One region of the Bacillus swezeyi genome, then DNA from elsewhere that is predicted to be linked to it. Evidence: predicted binding sites of a transcription regulator. Region 1 holds the regulator's gene; each other region holds the start of a gene.
The links. The regulator Rex, encoded in region 1, represses fermentation and respiration genes when NADH is low (regulators of the CRP and FNR family bind a similar motif). The targets are predictions, from matches to a motif close to TTGTGAAATATTTCACAA.
Positions count from the first base shown of each region.

Region 2: RBH91_RS16975 (cytochrome ubiquinol oxidase subunit I) is a predicted target of Rex. The motif match lies at 2,384-2,401, and genes of this name have one in related genera.
Region 3: RBH91_RS21380 (cytochrome ubiquinol oxidase subunit I) is a predicted target of Rex. The motif match lies at 2,365-2,382, and genes of this name have one in related genera.
Region 4: RBH91_RS01985 (L-lactate dehydrogenase) is a predicted target of Rex. The motif match lies at 2,307-2,324, and genes of this name have one in related genera.

Region 1 is NZ_CP133085.1:749,973-754,187, reverse strand. It holds gene groES (co-chaperone GroES) at 1-176, opposite strand, end outside; gene RBH91_RS03490 (CPBP family intramembrane glutamic endopeptidase) at 404-1,138, shown strand; gene RBH91_RS03485 (YdiK family protein) at 1,138-1,329, shown strand; gene tatC (twin-arginine translocase subunit TatC) at 1,378-2,154, opposite strand; gene RBH91_RS03475 (twin-arginine translocase TatA/TatE family subunit) at 2,161-2,334, opposite strand; gene RBH91_RS03470 (redox-sensing transcriptional repressor Rex) at 2,374-3,018, opposite strand; gene moaC (cyclic pyranopterin monophosphate synthase MoaC) at 3,015-3,527, opposite strand; gene RBH91_RS03460 (ABC-F family ATP-binding cassette domain-containing protein) at 3,675-4,215, shown strand, end outside.
Region 2 is NZ_CP133085.1:3,421,992-3,426,206, forward strand. It holds gene RBH91_RS16960 (GTP-binding protein) at 1-872, shown strand, start outside; gene RBH91_RS16965 (metal ABC transporter substrate-binding protein) at 973-1,968, shown strand; gene RBH91_RS16970 (type B 50S ribosomal protein L31) at 2,048-2,293, opposite strand; gene RBH91_RS16975 (cytochrome ubiquinol oxidase subunit I) at 2,486-3,817, shown strand; gene RBH91_RS16980 (cytochrome d ubiquinol oxidase subunit II) at 3,855-4,215, shown strand, end outside.
Region 3 is NZ_CP133085.1:4,270,727-4,274,941, forward strand. It holds gene cydB (cytochrome d ubiquinol oxidase subunit II) at 1-921, opposite strand, end outside; gene RBH91_RS21380 (cytochrome ubiquinol oxidase subunit I) at 908-2,314, opposite strand; gene RBH91_RS21385 (fructosamine kinase family protein) at 2,709-3,578, opposite strand; gene RBH91_RS21390 (formate/nitrite transporter family protein) at 3,774-4,215, shown strand, end outside.
Region 4 is NZ_CP133085.1:364,254-368,468, reverse strand. It holds gene RBH91_RS01990 (L-lactate permease) at 1-1,270, opposite strand, end outside; gene RBH91_RS01985 (L-lactate dehydrogenase) at 1,307-2,266, opposite strand; gene RBH91_RS01980 (MFS transporter) at 2,532-3,779, shown strand; gene RBH91_RS01975 (nitrate/nitrite transporter) at 3,893-4,215, shown strand, end outside.

The sequences.
Region 1 (4,215 bases):
TTAACTTCTAATGCAACGCGCTCTCCGCTCTCTAATACACGGCCTGAACCGGCAGCAACCACTTTACCCTCTTGGGGTTTTTCTTTTGCGGAGTCAGGAAGTACGATTCCGCTAGCAGTTTTTTCTTCAGACTCAACGAGCTCAATGACAACGCGATCACCTAATGGCTTTAACAATGAAACAACCTCCTCAATATTTTCATATGTAATTTTAGCACTCGCATCTGTTGAGTGCTAACACAATTATTATAATAAAGAATCTCCCAGGCAATTTCAAGTGATAAGATTAAAATTTTTTGCGCTTACATTTTTTAATGCTCATCCTTATCGCCCTATAATTTAAAAAGAGGTGTGTTACAATAAACATAGTCTGTATTACATTTTAGAAAAGGAGTACATACGGCTTGAGAAAACAATATTGGTTTATTATTTTGACATATGTCCTCATGCAGTTGTCGGCTGCTGTCGGCCTTCCCCTGCTGTACTTTTTGGGCGTGGGAAGAGGCATGGCGCCCGCCGAAGCAAAGCTTACACTGACAGGCGTGTGGTCGGTCATCGCCTTTCCCCTCTGCCTTGTCATCGTGCTGCTGATCCTGAGGACGGTGCCGAAAACAACGCTTCGCAACGGTTCGAAAGCATCTGTTGGAGCATCTATCGGATGGGCTGTCGGCGGTGTTTTTCTTGCCCTGTTTGCCCAATCGATTGCCGCTTCGATCGAAATGAACTTGTTCGGGGTCAACCCGGAATCGGAAAATACACAGCGCATCATGGAAATCATCAGCACATTGCCGCTGATGATGTTTGTCTCTTCTGTGTTCGGTCCGATCCTTGAGGAAATCATTTTCAGAAAGATTATATTCGGCGCGATCTACGAAAAAACTAATTTTTTCATCGCCGCTCTCTTTAGTTCCGTGATCTTCTCGGTTGTCCATATGGATTTCTCACACCTTTTAATCTACACGGCAATGGGATTCACATTCGCCTTTTTATACGTCAGGACAAACCGGATTATCGTTCCCATTTTCGCCCATGTCGCCATGAATACGCTTGTTGTCTTGCTGCAGACTTTCCGAGGGCCGATTGAAGAATATTTGGAGCGATTGGAGAAATTGCAGTTGATTATTGGAGGATTTTTATGATGAGAAGCCCTAAGTTTTGGGGATTGATTTATTTGTTGACAGGCGTGCTGTTTACATATCTGGCAGCTACCTCACCGGGAAACATGTGGTCTTTTTACACCATTCTTCTGATGCTTTTCGCTGCCTATAATATCAGCATTTCCTTTAAAATGTTCGCCTTGTCGAGCAAACTGAAACGAAAAGATCAATAACCCTGTACTGATAGAAAAGAGCCATTCTCGGAATATGAGGATGGCTCTTTATTTGATTTGGTCTTTTAAAAACGCTTGATTTTCCTCTTGGATAACTGTTTTTTGCGCCTGCCTGTAAGATATTCTGGAAATCACGATACTGACCTCATATAGGAATAATAAAGGCACTGAAACCATTAAATGAGACAAAAGCTCGGGCGGTGTGATGAGCGCCGCAATGACAAACAAAACAAAGTAAGCATACTTTCTGATCTTTGCCAAAAACATGGGCGTCACCAGTCCGAGCCTTGTAATAAACATGATGACCACAGGCATCTGAAACAATAAGCCGAAAGGAAGCGTTAATTGCAGCAGAAACTGAAAATACTCATGTACTCCGATGACTTGATTTACATGCAAATCATCGGAGATTCTCGTCATAAAATCAACGACAAACGGAAATAAAATAAAGTAAGAAAAGGCAATGCCGCCTAAAAAGAGTATGATCGATACCGGAATATAGCTGAGCGTCACTTTGCGTTCTTTCTTATACAGCCCCGGGCTGATAAAAGCCCACAGCTGATATAAAATAAGCGGCGAAGTCAAGACAGCGCCGATAATGAAGGCGAACTGCACATACACAAATAAAGGGTCTGTCAGCTTGAACGCATTAAGCGTCAGCCGTTTCGCCTCATCCGTCTGCTGCAGATAAATGATCAACGGCTTTGCCAAAAAAAAGCCTGCTGCAACAAAAACGGCAAAAAAGAAAAAAATGATCACGAACCGTTTTCGAAGTTCTGTGATATGTTCTACCAGCGACATTTCTTTTCCCTTCATAAATGTCATCCTATCCTACTGATCTTCTTTCTTTTTATCGGAATCGTCATCTGCTAACCCTTTTGTTGCATTTTTAAATTCCCGCAACGTATTTCCCGCCGCTTTTCCAAGCTCGGGAAGTTTTTTCGGGCCGAAAATCAAAAGCGCCACCACGACGATTAAAATAAAGCTTCCAGGACCGATCGGCATAAAGCCTGCCCCCTTTCCTTTATTTTTAAGTTTCCCGTTTTACTTTTCATTCATTGAATAATGTTTCAGAAAATACACGAGTGACTGAAGTTCAACCGCCAAATCTATATGATGAATCCGAATGTGTTCCGGCACATTCAAACGAGCCGGCGTAAAATTAAGAATGCCTTTAATGCCCAGCGCAACAAGCCTGTCTGTAATGGATTGCGCGGCTTGGGCCGGAACCGTCAAAATGGCGACGGGTATATCATCTGTCATATGCTCTTCAAGCTTGTTTAAGTCATAGACGGGAACACCGCCAACTTCCGTCCCGATTTTGTGCTCATTGATATCAAAAGCCATTGCAATTTTAGTATTATTGTTTTTGATAAAATTGTAATGGAGAAAGGCTGTCCCTAAATTTCCCACGCCAATGAGCGTTACGTTTGTCATTTCATCCTGATCAAGCGTCTTTCTGAAAAAGGACAGCAGATAATTGACATTGTAGCCGTACCCTTTTTTACCGAGCGCGCCAAAGTACGAAAAATCCCTGCGGATTGTCGCGGAATCGACCTTTACGGCATCGCTCAGTTCTGCGGATGATACACGCTGTTTCCCGGATGCATGAAGGTTTTTTAAAAAACGATAATATAACGGCAGCCGCTTCGCTGTCGCTTGCGGAATTTTTGAATGATCCATGTTCATAAGCGATCCTCCATGTCTACATCAGCTTTTTCCCTTTTATAGTCACCGTTTTTTCCGCCTGTCTTTTCTGCAAGACAGGTCGGGCCTATCACCATTCCCTTATCCGCCGCTTTACACATGTCATAGACGGTAAGCGCACATACGGAAGCAGAAGTTAACGCTTCCATTTCCACACCTGTGCTCCCTTTTGTCTTGACTTTAGACTGAATGTGCAAAATGCTTTTCTGTTCTTTTTCCTCCCATTGAAAGGCAATATCGACTCCCTTGAGGGCAATCGGATGGCACATCGGGATGATAACTGATGTTTGTTTTGCAGCCATGATGCCGGCCACTTGCGCCACTGCCAAAACATCGCCTTTTCCCATTTCTTGATTCTTGATTTTTTCATGCACGTCTCTGTTCATTGACACGCTTGAAATGGCCACAGCAGTGCGGACTGAAGCTCCCTTTTCACTTATATCAACCATCTTGGCTCTGCCTTGTTCATTAAAGTGTGTAAATTCATTCATGATCATAACTCTCCTTATAACGATCATACACTATTTTCTTCGTTCTGTCTTTTTCTTTTGGTTAAAATCTTCCAGACCCCGCTTAATTGTTTGCTGACTGCTATCTGATAGGCTACACTTAAACTAGCAAACAAGAGGTGAAATATCATGATGATCTTACAAGTCAATCAGCTCTCAAAATCATTTGGAGCCGATTCTATTTTAACGAATATAAAGCTGGAAGTCAGATCACGGGATCGGATTGCAATCGTCGGACGCAACGGTGCCGGAAAATCTACTTTTTTAAAAATTATTGCCGGACGGCTGTCTTATGAAGAAGGAGAAATCATCAAGCCGAAGGATTTGACGATGGGCTATCTTGATCAGCATTCAGGGCTTGATTCCAAGCTGACAATTAAAGAAGAGCTCCTGTCGGTATTTGATTTTCTGAAAAAGATGGAAAAAGAGATGCGTTCAATAGAAGAACAAATGGCGCACGCTGATCCAGACAAGCTGGAATCCTTAATGAAAACATATGACAGACTGCAGCAGGAGTTTAAAGACAAAGGCGGCTATCAATATGAAGCTGAAGTCAGATCAGTGATGCACGGGCTTGGATTTGCCGGATTTGACGACTCGGCCCGCGTACAGGACTTGAGCGGAGGGCAAAAAACAAGGCTTGCTCTCGGAAAAATGCTTCTGACAAAGC
Region 2 (4,215 bases), 1.9 Mb from region 1:
GCGAACCGATTCCCGTCGCCCAGACTTTCACATACAAAGACGAGGAACTTGACATTGATTTAACCGAATACTGCCGGCTTGATACGATGGTAACGGTTGTCGACGGCAGCCGTTTTTTCGAGGATTTTGCTTCTGGTGAAAGCCTGTTGGAAAGAAAACAGGCCGCCGATAAAACCGACAGCCGGGAAGTGGCCGATCTATTAATTGAACAAATTGAATTTGCCGATGTGATCATTTTAAATAAAACCGATTTGCTGAGCGAAAAAGAGCAGGAAAAGCTTTTCTGGTCCTTAAAAAAATTAAATCCCGGCTGTGAAATGATCCCTGCCGCATTTGGAAAAGTACCGCTGCATAACATCATCAACACAAAAAAATTTGATTTTGAAAAAGCAAGCCAATCCGCCGGATGGATCAAAGAGCTGAATGAAGAACACACACCTGAAACAGAAGAATTCGGAATCTCTTCATTCGTCTATCAAAAAAGGCGGCCGTTTCACCCTGAAAGGCTGATGAGCTGGCTGGAAAGCTGGCCCGCTGAAATCATCAGGGCAAAAGGATTTTTCTGGCTCGCCAGCAGAAATGAAACAGCCGGCCTTCTTTCTCAGGCGGGTTCCTCCCTGATGATCCAAAGCGCCGGTCATTGGATTGCAGCGTGTTCTCAAGAAGAACAGCAGCTTGCACTTGAAGAAGATCCCGAACTGAAACAGGAATGGCATGAAACGCACGGTGACCGTAAAACAGACATTGTGTTTATCGGCATTCAAATGAACCGGGCGGATTTGATCCGCTCCCTTGATGAGTGTTTATTGAGCGAGGAAGAAATGGTTTCAGACTGGTCGGTCATGGACGACCCGCTTCCAGAATTTATTTAACTATGATTTCCTCTTTTCAAATCGTAATTATTACGATACAATGATACAGGATTCATTAAATCGGAACGACTTCAGTTTTTATATTGAGAGGAGAAATACGATGAAAAAAGCATTCGGATTAGCATCTGCATTCATTCTTGCTGCCGGATTAACCGCAGGCTGCTCAAGCAATGGAGCTTCCGGCGATCAAAAAGAAGATAAAGAAAAATTGGACATTTATACAACCATTTATCCGCTTGAAGATTTCACAGAAAAAATCGGCGGGGAATATGTGAACGTCAAAAGCGTCTACCCTCCTAACGTTGAGGCACATACTTATGAGCCAAGCTCAAAAACAATGGCGGAGATTTCGGACTCAGACGCCTTTATTTATTCCGGCGTTGGTGTTGAAGGCTTCGCAGAGAAAGCCGTCAATACATTAAAAGGCAGCAACGTTAAAATCCTCAAAGCGGGAGAAGGCATCGATCTCCTCTCCCACGAAGAAGAGCATGCACATGAAGAAGACGGACATGACGAGGATCACGGTCATGAGCATGCCGAATCTGAAGAACACGATCATGACCACGGAGATAAAGACCCGCACATCTGGCTTGACCCAGTTCTTGCTGAACAACTAGCGGAAAATATTAAAAATGAGCTCGTTCAATTAGACCCGGATCATGAACAAACCTTTACAAAAAACTATGAATCTCTAAAAAAAGATTTGGATCAGCTTCATCAGGACTTTAAACAAACAGTCGACAAGGCCGACAAAAAAGAAATCCTCGTCTCTCATGCCGCATATGGCTACTGGGAAAAGCGCTATGGAATTGAACAAATGAGCGTGCTTGGCCTTTCACCGACAGAGGAGCCTTCCCAAAAAGAGCTTGAAAATATCGTTAAAACCGCAAAAGAACACAATATTAAATATGTGATCTTTGAAAGCAATGTGAGCAGCAAAATCTCAGAGATCATTAAAAAAGAGATCGGTGCTGAAAGCTTGACGATGAAAAACCTTGAATCCGTTTCTAAAGAGGACATCGAAAATGGTGAAGACTATGTCAGCATCATGAAAGAAAACCTATCTGTATTGAAAAAAGCTTTATCAAATCAATAGCTATAACTTCTGGCGCGCATGCCTGCATGCGCGTTTTTTTAATTGTATTGCAGAAAAAAAGACCGGATGCCCCGGCCTTTTAGTCCATGTTGAATCTTTTCTTAAACTGCTCAACCCTTCCGCCTTTTTCATTGAATTTTTGTCTGCCTGTGTAAAACGGATGGGTGTCAGAACTCACTTCAACTTTAATCACCGGATACGTTTTGCCGTCTTCCCACTCTGCCGTTTCAGAAGACGTTTTTGTTGAACTGCTCAAAAAACGGTATCCGCTGTTTACATCCTGAAAGATCACTTTATGGGTTTTAGGATGAATATTGGGTTTCATTGATCCATTCCTCCTTTAAAACGTAACAATTACGTTTTATTATAAACCTTCCATTTCTCCATGTCAAAAAGCAACGCTTCCTTTTTACATATTTTAAGCATTTTACAATTTTGATATTCAAGAGGAAGAATAATCTAAAAAAGGAGGTAAACAATAAAAGCAAAATGGTGTGCATGAAAGGTGGCTTTCCGGATGAATGATTTAATTTTTGCAAGAAGCCTTTTCGGAACAACGATGGGATTCCATATTATCTTCGCATCTTTGGGCGTCGGAATTCCTTTGATGATCCTTTTGGCTGAGCTGATTTATCAAAAAACAAAAGATCCCCATTACGGCATTATGGCTAAAAGATGGACAAAGGCGCAAGCCGTTTTGCTGGGAGTTGCGATCCCGACCGGAACCATTGCAGGAACACAGCTGGCGCTTCTTTGGCCTGGATTCATGGAAGTGATCGGAAAAGTGATGTCACTGCCTTTTCAAATCGAAATTTACGCATTTTTTATCGAGGCTTTGTTCATGTCTATTTATGTATATGCGGCAGACCGCTTGACACCTCTCATGAGAATCACAGCCGTTATCTTTATCGTCATCGGGGCGGCCGCTTCAGCCATCTTAATTACGAACGTTCACGCTTTCCAGGGAACGCCTGAAGGCTTCAAGATTGTGGGCGGTGAAATCACAGACGTTCAGCCATGGACAGCCTTTTTTAATAAAAGCTTTGCAGTGACGGCCGGCCATGTCGTTGTTTCTGCTTTTATGACAGGCGCTTTTATCATTGCGACAATCGCGGCATACAAAATGCTCCGCAATCGCGGGAACGAAAAAGTGTATACCCTGCATAGAAAAGCGCTTCTGCTCGGACTGCTCGTCGGAGGCGTGTTTTCTCTGATCACTGCAATAAGCGGGCATGAATCCGCACAATATCTTCACCATTATCAGCCTGAAAAGCTGGCCGGTGCGGAAGGGTTATTTGAAACCCAGTCCCATGCGCCCCTGGCAATCGGCGGTATACCTGATGAAGCCACACAATCGATTAAGTGGGCGATTGAAATTCCGTGGGCTCTGAGCTTTTTGGCAGGTAATCGGTTTGATACCGTCGTTAAAGGTTTGAATGAATTTCCGAGGGATGAGTGGCCGCCTCTGTTCATCCATACGCTGTTTAACGGGATGGTATTAATCGGCAGCCTCTTGATCGTTTATGCCGCAGCCGGCTTAATATGGAGAAAGGTTTTAAAAAGAGACCATTTTCCGCGCTGGATGCTGATTTTTTTTACGACGGCAGGACCGCTCAGCCTGCTTGCGATTGAATTCGGCTGGGTCTTTGCATGTACCGGAAGACAGCCTTGGGTGATCTATCACATGCAGAAAACGTCTGAAGTGGTCACGACATCGGGTTCAATCGGCATATTATTTCTTTTGTTCTTTATTGTCTATGTCATTTTAGGAGCAGCGGTGGTGTTCGTTTTGCAATATTATTTTAAACGCCATCCTGTCGAAGAAGACCTTAAAACCTCTGAAGCATAAAAATCACGGGACAACAGAAGGGAGTCATATGATGCTATTGGATGGAACAACAGATGCCCTGCTGGCTATTTCGATCGTCTGGGGATTCATATTCATCTACGCCGTCATGGCGTCCATGGATTTTGGAGCCGGCTTTTGGTCGATGATTTATATGAATAAAAAACAGTTAAAAGCGACAAACATCGCAAACCGCTATCTCTCTCCGACATGGGAAGTCACAAATGTCTTTATCGTCGGAATTGTCGTTGCCCTCTTCAGCTTTTTTCCCGGGGGGACTTTTGTGTTGGGAACGGTGCTTTTGATTCCCGGCAGCATTATTTTATTGCTGCTCGCCATTCGAAGCGGCTTTTTGGTATTTTCCCACGCCGCGAAAGGGTATGAAAGAGCGTTGACTTATG
Region 3 (4,215 bases), 1.0 Mb from region 1:
TACAATCGTCATGACCTTTAAAGAATAGTCGCCTGAAGAAGCATTGTAAACCGTTAAATCATATGCGCTTTTGACCGAGCTGATCATAACCCGCGGGAACAGCGCCGTGAAAATCGTCGCCACTGTGAGCGCGATCCCCGCTCCCGTCATGGCAAACGTCCAGCCATCGCGCTTTTGTTTCATAAATATAATGGAAAGCACATAGCAGACGACAATCAGAGCGGCAAGCGGTATCGTCACATGTCCGCGTCCTGTAAACAGATCCGTTTCAAAAATAGACAGTGCAACAAAAGCGACGAGCGCTGCCAAAACAGCAAATACGATTTTTTTAGCGAGCTGTCTTGCACGATCGCGCAAATCGGCTTCTGTTCTGAGTGTAATAAAGATCAACCCGTGCAAGAGACAAAGAAGCGTGACGGTGACTCCTCCAGTGACGGAATAGACATTGACGTAATCTGTAAAACCGGCGTGTAGATTCATCTCAGCATCAATCGGCATCCCCCGTAGAATACTGGTGAATAAAACTCCGAACAAAAACGGAGGCAGCAGGCTGCCGAAAAATACGACCCAATCCCATGTTTTTGTCCATTTAGCGGTCTCCACTTTCCCTCTAAACTCAAAAGCGACACCCCGTCCGATCAAGGCAAGCAGCACAAAGACGAAGGGGATGTAGTACCCGCTGAACATGGTTGCATACCAATTCGGAAACGCGGCAAAAATTGCGCCTCCGCCCGTCAGCAGCCAGACCTCGTTCGCATCCCAGAAGGGGCCGATCGTATTGATCATCACCCTCCGCTCAAGCTCATTGCGGCCGAGAAACCGGGTCGCCATGCCGACGCCAAAATCAAAACCTTCCAGAAAGAAAAAACCTACGAACAACACAGCGACTAATATGAACCAAAGCTCATTAAGAGATACCATGGTAAACCTCCTGATCAAACGGGTCTGTCGATACGGAATCCTCATGATGGTGATCATGATGTGCAGCCCCTTTTTTAATCTCGCGGATAAACAAGTAGACAAGGATGATTGCCAGTATGAGATAAATCGCAGTAAACGCGATGACCGAGAACAGCAGCATTCCCGCCGAAACGTTCGGTGAAACAGACTGCGCGGTCGTCAAAATGCCAAAGACCGTCCATGGCTGGCGTCCGATCTCAGTCATGATCCAGCCTGCCGTGTTTGCGATGAACGGAAACGCGATCAGAGCAACCATCCCCCGCAAAAACCACTTGCTTGTCTCAAGCTTTTTGCGGAAGCTGAGGATAAGACCTGTCAAAGCGGCAGCGATCATTAACATGCCTGCACCAGCCATAATCCTGAAGCTCCAGAACGTCGTTTTCACCGGAGGAATGTAGTTTCCTTCGCCATACTTTTCTTCATATTGTTTCTGCAAAGTTTTCATTCCAGGCACATCTCCGCTGAACTGTTTATACGCAAGATAGCTGAGTGCATAAGGAATGCTGAGTTCAGATTTGTTCTCCTGCTTGTCCGTATCAATATTGGCAAGCATCGTCCACGCAGCCGGATCACCGCTGTCATCCCAAAGCGCTTCACTTGCGGCCATTTTCATCGGCTGGCTTTTCATCAGATGCTGCGCCTGTTCATGTCCGCTGAATGCAACTCCGATACCGGAAACCAGCGCCACAACCATCGCAATCTGAAAAGATTTTTTAAAAAACAGCATTTCCTGTTTTTTCAGCATTTTGTATGCACTCACACCGGCAATAAAAAACGAACCGGTAGCCAGCGCGCCGAAAATCACGTGCGGAAATTCCACCCATAGCTGCGGATTCTTAATGATTGCAAAGAAGTCAGTCATTTCCGCACGGCCGTTTTTGATGGCAAAACCAACAGGTTCCTGCATAAATGAGTTGGCTGCCAAAATCCAAAACGCCGACAGAATTGTGCCCAGTGAAACAAGCCAGATGGACAGCAAGTGAATCTTTTTCGGAAGGCGGTCCCAGCCGAAAATCCACAGGCCGATAAAGGTCGATTCCATAAAGAAAGCCAAGAGAGCCTCAACAGCGAGCGGAGCCCCGAATACATCGCCGACAAAGCGGGAGTATTCCGACCAGTTCATCCCGAACTGAAATTCCTGCAAGATGCCGGTGACAACACCGACTGCAAAGTTAATTAAAAATAAGTGCCCCCAAAATTTAGCCATCGTCCTGTACATATCTTTTTTCTTCACAACATAAAGGGTCTCCATCAAAGCAACCATAAAGACAAGCCCGATGGACATCGGAACAAAAATAAAGTGAAAAATCGTCGTTGAAGCAAATTGAAATCTGGCTAAGATTAATTCGTTCATCCCCTGCTTCCTCCATTTCCATTGTTGATCACAGATCATGATAAATAAACTTGTTCAATACTTCACAAAATCATGAGGGACGACACTCGGAACTTCCCTCAGGTGTGATTGTTCAAAAAATAATCCAATAGACTTATAAATCAATCTTTGTACTTCTTATATAAGTAATTTACACCGTTTGTTTATAGAAAAAAAGATCTAATTACCTAAAATTTGGATCATTTTGTGGCCAAATATTGAAGAAAGTTTAAACTTTTTTTGACAACAAATAGGTTTTATTTACCATACCGACTTGCAAACCCATGTTTATCAACTAAAAAACACCCTATGAAGGGTGTCCTGAAGCTGTCACAAAATCGGTATCTTTTACCTGCACTTAGACGACATTCTGTTTTTAACCGATATACCGCTGTACAATTCTCTCAGCATGAACCAAATAGCTTTTTCCAAACGAATTCAAGTGCAAATAGATATAAAAAAGCTGATAGAGCGGCCATACTTCCCGGGTAAGGGGCTGACCCGACGCCTCTTCATAAGCGCGGTAAAACCGATCAGAAAAACCGCCGAATAAAGCGGTCATCGCCAGATCCATGCGATAATCCCCATATAAAACAGCCGGATCAATGAGGTATGGAGAGCCATCCTCCCCCGTCATCCAATTGCCTCCCCATAGATCACCGTGCAGAACAGATGCACGAGGGTCGTCCGGAAGCCAGCAGCCGGAGGCTTCAGCGAGCCGGATGTGGCGCTTTGCCTGCTGGTCGTTTAATAATCCTTTTTCCCGGGCGGCCATGATCTGCGGAAGCAGCCTTTGATCCCGATAGTAAGCCTGCCAGCTGTCATACACGCCGTTTTCCTGCTTACATGTGCCGATGTAATTGTCATATGCCAATCCGTAATAAGGCTTTTCCGTTCGATGCATGGCAGCGAGACGTCTTCCTAATTCTTCTTCCGATCCTGAAGACCGAATACTTTTGATATATGAAAGAACGAGGAAGCGCTCCGGAGCGCTCTTTTCATTATAGGCAATCACTTCCGGCACTTTCACAGCCCCTGTTTTCCTCAATTCTTGAAGTCCCATGGCTTCTTTTTCAAAAAAGTCGGAAGGCACACCCTTGTTTACTTTGACGAACAAATACGTTTCATCTGTTTCCACAAGAAAAGTGTGATTGATGTCGCCTCCGCCTACTTCTCTTACATGCCTGATCGAGAGACTGCGTCCGGCTGATTGCACCGCTTTTTCAATAACTGTTTTGATGTCCATTCTGTCACCCCCATTCACTTTATACAAAAATGCTGAAGAAATGAAAAGCGCTCGATGGGTTAGGCTTCCACAAAGCTTACATGATGGCCGTTCACATAAAAGTCATTAAATATGTGAAATACTTCACAATATCCTGATATACTTAAGTCGTATTAAAAAGACTTCTTAAGTAAACACTTGATGGTGGTGGTAAACATGGAAACTAAATCGCTTATTCTAGTTGAAGAGCTTGCTTTAAAAAAATACGGAATTTTCGTACAAAGCCGACTCCGTTACCTTTTGCGCTCTATACTGGCAAGTATGTTCATCGGATTCGGCGTGATCGTCGCATTTAAAACGGGGAACCTCTTTTATCTTGAGCAATCTCCTTTCACATATCCGATTGCAGCGATCACATTTGGGGGCGCCATTATATTGATTGTCTATGGCGGGGGAGATTTATTCACGGGAAACACGTTTTATTATACATTTGCAGCACTTCGCAAAAAAATGCGCTGGGCCGATGTCATCAAGATGTGGGGATTCAGCTATGCGGGAAACTTAATGGGCGCTGTCTTTTTTGCAGGCCTCATCTTTGCAACCGGCTTATTCAAGGATTCATCTTCCACCGGCTTTTTACTGAGTGTTGCGGAGCATA
Region 4 (4,215 bases), 390 kb from region 1:
TGGAAGAACTAAGTCCTGCATAGTTTGCCAAGTTGGCAAAGCCCATGACGAAGCAAATGGTGAGAATGGGAATCCATAATTCCCGGCCCGTTTCCTTCAAACAGGAGATGCCGCCGCGGAAATTGATGTTTCGGCTCAGCAGAATCGTGACGATCGCGGCGAGCAGAATGGCCGTTCCCGTTGCTGAAACCAAATCAAGTTTCAGCACGGCATCAAGCGGTGCCGCTTCAGGAGAAATCGGCGGTGTTTTCAACACTTCCTGATGAAGGAAAGGGATTTTGTATAAGATCGTTGTTTTCTGAAGCAAACCGCCTTCCTGAAAGAGCCCTTTAAAAACCGGCAGGCTCCATAGGGCAATCACGCCTGTCAAGATATAAAACGGCGACCAGGCTTTGATGATGTCTGCTGCACTGTATCTCTCAGCCGACTCCTGTTCATTACCCGCTTCCCTGTATATATGGCGCGGCTGCCATTTTCTGAGGAACAGCGCCAAAGCGCCCATGCTGATTAAAGCAGCTAAAATGTTGGCAAGCTCCGGCCCAAGAGCAATCATTGTAAATGCCTGGACGGCCGTATAGCTTCCGCTCAAGACTAGAAGGGCCGGCAGCGTTTCTCTTATTCCTTTGAACCCGTCCAAAATGAAAACGAGCAGGAAAGGAACGGCAAAGGCGATGACCGGAAGCATCCAGGCCAATGTCCTGGAAAGTTCAAGCGGTGTCAAACCTCCCATTTGCGCCCCTGTAATAACAGGAATACCGATCGCTCCAAAAGCGCCGGAAGCCGCATTTGCGATTAAACAGAGGGATGCCGCTTTCAACGGTTTAAAACCAAGCTCGACAAGCAGAACGGCACTGATCGCTATCGGCACCCCGAAACCCGCCGCACCTTCCAAAAAGGCGTTAAAACTGAAACCGATAAGCAGCAGCTGAAGCCGCTGATCGGACGAAATACCGGCAATGCTCGCTCTGATCACTTTAAACTTCCCTGTTTTAACAGATATTTTATAGAGCCATACAGCCATCAGCACAATATATCCGATCGGCCACAGACCGTTTGCTATCCCCAGAAAAACAGCGGAGACAGCTTTAGCGGCCGGCATGTGAAAAAAGAACACGGATACGAGAAAGCTGACCGCAAGCGTTAAAAAGGCGGAAATAATTCCCTTCATTTTCAATACGGTCAGCGCAAGCAGAAAGAAAAGAATCGGCAGAATGGCGACAAAAGCACTAATAAATTCATTCCCAAACGGATCGTATATCTGCTGCCACATTGTCATCATCTCTCTATCTTTATAGTGTTCATTAGGTTACGCTTTCGGTCCAAAATGCGGTTCTAAGATCTCTTTTAACACGCCTGCACTATGCTTGAACTGCTCTTTTTCTTTTTCATTCAGATCAAGCTCAATGATTTTCTTTGCTCCGTCTCGGCTGACGACTGCCGGAACTCCGATATAAACGTCTTCTTCGCCGAATTCGCCGTCAAGATGGGCGCTGACGGTTAAGATCGCTTCTTCGTTGCGGTAGATGGCTTTCGTGATACGCGCCAGGCTCATGGCAACTCCGTAATATGTCGCACCTTTTTTCTCGATAATGTGGTAAGCTGCATTTTTCACATTGTCAAACAGTTCATCAAGATCTTCCGCTTTGTAGTTCTCATTCTTTTTCAGCAAATCGCTGACGGGTACTCCGCCGATATTCGCATGGCTCCAGACAGGCAGCTCCGTATCCCCGTGTTCACCGATGATATAGCCGTGCGCATTATGGGCAGCGACACCGAAATATTCGCTGAGCAAGTAGCGGAAACGTGCAGTGTCAAGAGTCGTACCGCTTCCGATCACGCGCTCTTTCGGAAGGCCGCTGAACTTCCATGTGGCATAAGTGAGGATGTCGACCGGATTTGTAGCAACTAAGAAAATACCGTCAAATCCGCTGGCCATGACCTCTCCGATGATTCCTTTAAAAATCCTCAGATTTTTTTCGACTAAATCCAGGCGGGTTTCACCGGGCTTTTGGTTTGCTCCTGCGCAAACGCAGACAATATCGGCGTCCTTGCAATCTTCATACGTGCCGTACCAAGTTTTCACAGGATGCGGCGCAAATGCTTTCCCGTGGTTTAAGTCCATAACATCGCCCATTGCTTTGTCTTTATTTAAATCAATGATCACAAGTTCGTCTGTGATTCCTTGGTTAATTAACGTAAACGCATAACTGCTTCCAACAAATCCAGCACCGATTAAAACTGTACGATTGACTTTTTGGTTTGCCATTTTTCATCATCCTTTGCCGTTAGTTTTAATTCTAAGTTGTTTGTGAAGTATTTCACATTCATATTGTGCAATATTTCACATACTTTTTCAAGAGTTATGCATTTATATTTTTGTCTTTTTTGTGTCTCCACTTATTTCTTCCCTAAATTTGTGCATTTATTGGTAAAAATATACCTTATCGTTGTATAAAAAAGCCAAAAATTATAAAATTCATCCATGGAAATCCATTAGGGAGAAAGTAGGGAGAATGGTAATGTCTCAGACGGTGAATGGTTTTATTAAAAACAGATCCTTTCTTGCGCTATGGCTCGGACAGGCTGTCTCAGAGCTTGGCGGCGCGATTGGAGCCCTTTCCAATTCTTTGCTTGTATATGAATTGACGGGTTCTAAGCTTGCCATGAGCAGTTTCTGGCTCGTTTATTTTATTCCCTCTCTTGCCTTGCAGCTGATCATCGGCCCTTTTATAGACCGATGGAGCAGAAAAAACATCATGCTGTTCTCCCAGCTGACACGGGCCTTCGTATTTCTCTTCCCGATCTTAATGATTTTTTGCGGAAATCTTGAATTTTGGAACCTGCTGCTGCTGCAGGCGGTGATTGGGCTCATTCAGCCTCTCTATGCTCCGGCCGGCACGGCCGTGATCCCGACCATTGTGAAAGAGAAACAGCTCATACAAGCCAATGCTTATATCGATGGAACGCTGCGTCTCATGGGGTTTATCGCGCCTCCGATTGGGGGTTTTTTGGCCGCATGGCTAGGCCCGGAAGAAACGCTCGCTGCCGCTTCATTGTTTTTCTTTTTGAGCGCTGGCTTCCTTTTCACTCTTAAAGAAAAACGGCCGGAATACAAAGAAGAAAGACAAAGCTGGCTGGAGCAATTATCAGGGGGAATCCGGTATTTCTTTAGGCAGCGGCTGCTCGCCTGGCTCGGCATTTTTCTCGCCTTTGTCCAATTCGGCGTCGGCGTCACAATGGTTCTGAACGTCCCGTATATAGTAGATGAGCTTGGCGGCAGTGAACTGGACTATGGATATTTTATGGCTGCATTCCCGCTCGGCTATTTCGCTGGCTCGATGGCCGCCGGAAAGCTTGGCTGCTTGACAAGCCGGCGCCTGATGATGCTCGGCGCTCTGGCTGCCGGAGGGGTTTCCTACATTTTCTTAAGCTTTGCCTCGGCCATTTGGGCAGCCATTCTGATTGAAGCCGCCGCAGGGGTTTTTATTCCCTTTTTCAATGTTCACAATACATCCCTGTACCAAAAAAAGGTTCCCCGCCGCCTTTTGGGAAATATACTTTCCGTCCGCCTTTTCATCAACCGCGGTGCCATGATGATCGGCGTTTTAATTGGAGGAAGGTTCAGTGAAGTATTCGGAATACGCCCGATGTTTTTCATGATCGGCGCAATCATTTGTATAGCAGGATGCCTCGGTATTCTCCTGCCTTACTTTAAATTCTTGAATGATGACTCATCACCCGCTCAACATTCCAAAACAGACACTGCGGTTCAATATTAATATTTTAAATATTCAATCTTTTAGTTTGTAAGTAAAGCTGACAAAAATACTGCCAACCCCATTTTATTTTGTCATGATAAGTTCTAGAATCTATCGGATGGGGAGTGTTGCAATTGAAATTGGCGGATTTGAGGAAAAGCGGGCATGCGCCTTCCTTGTTGTCTTCTTTTTTATATTTCGACGTCAGCTTTATGATTTGGGTTTTGCTTGGGGCGCTTGGTGTTTATATCACGGCGGATTTTGATTTATCACCTTCACAGGTTGGATTGATTGTCGCTATTCCTACGTTGGCCGGGTCTGTTTTCCGCATTGTTTTAGGCATTTTAACCGACCGTTTTGGTCCGAAGAAGACGGCCATCGGCGGAATGCTGGTGACGATGATCCCGCTGATATGGGGATGGCAGTTCGGATCAACTGTCGGCGAACTGTATGTTAT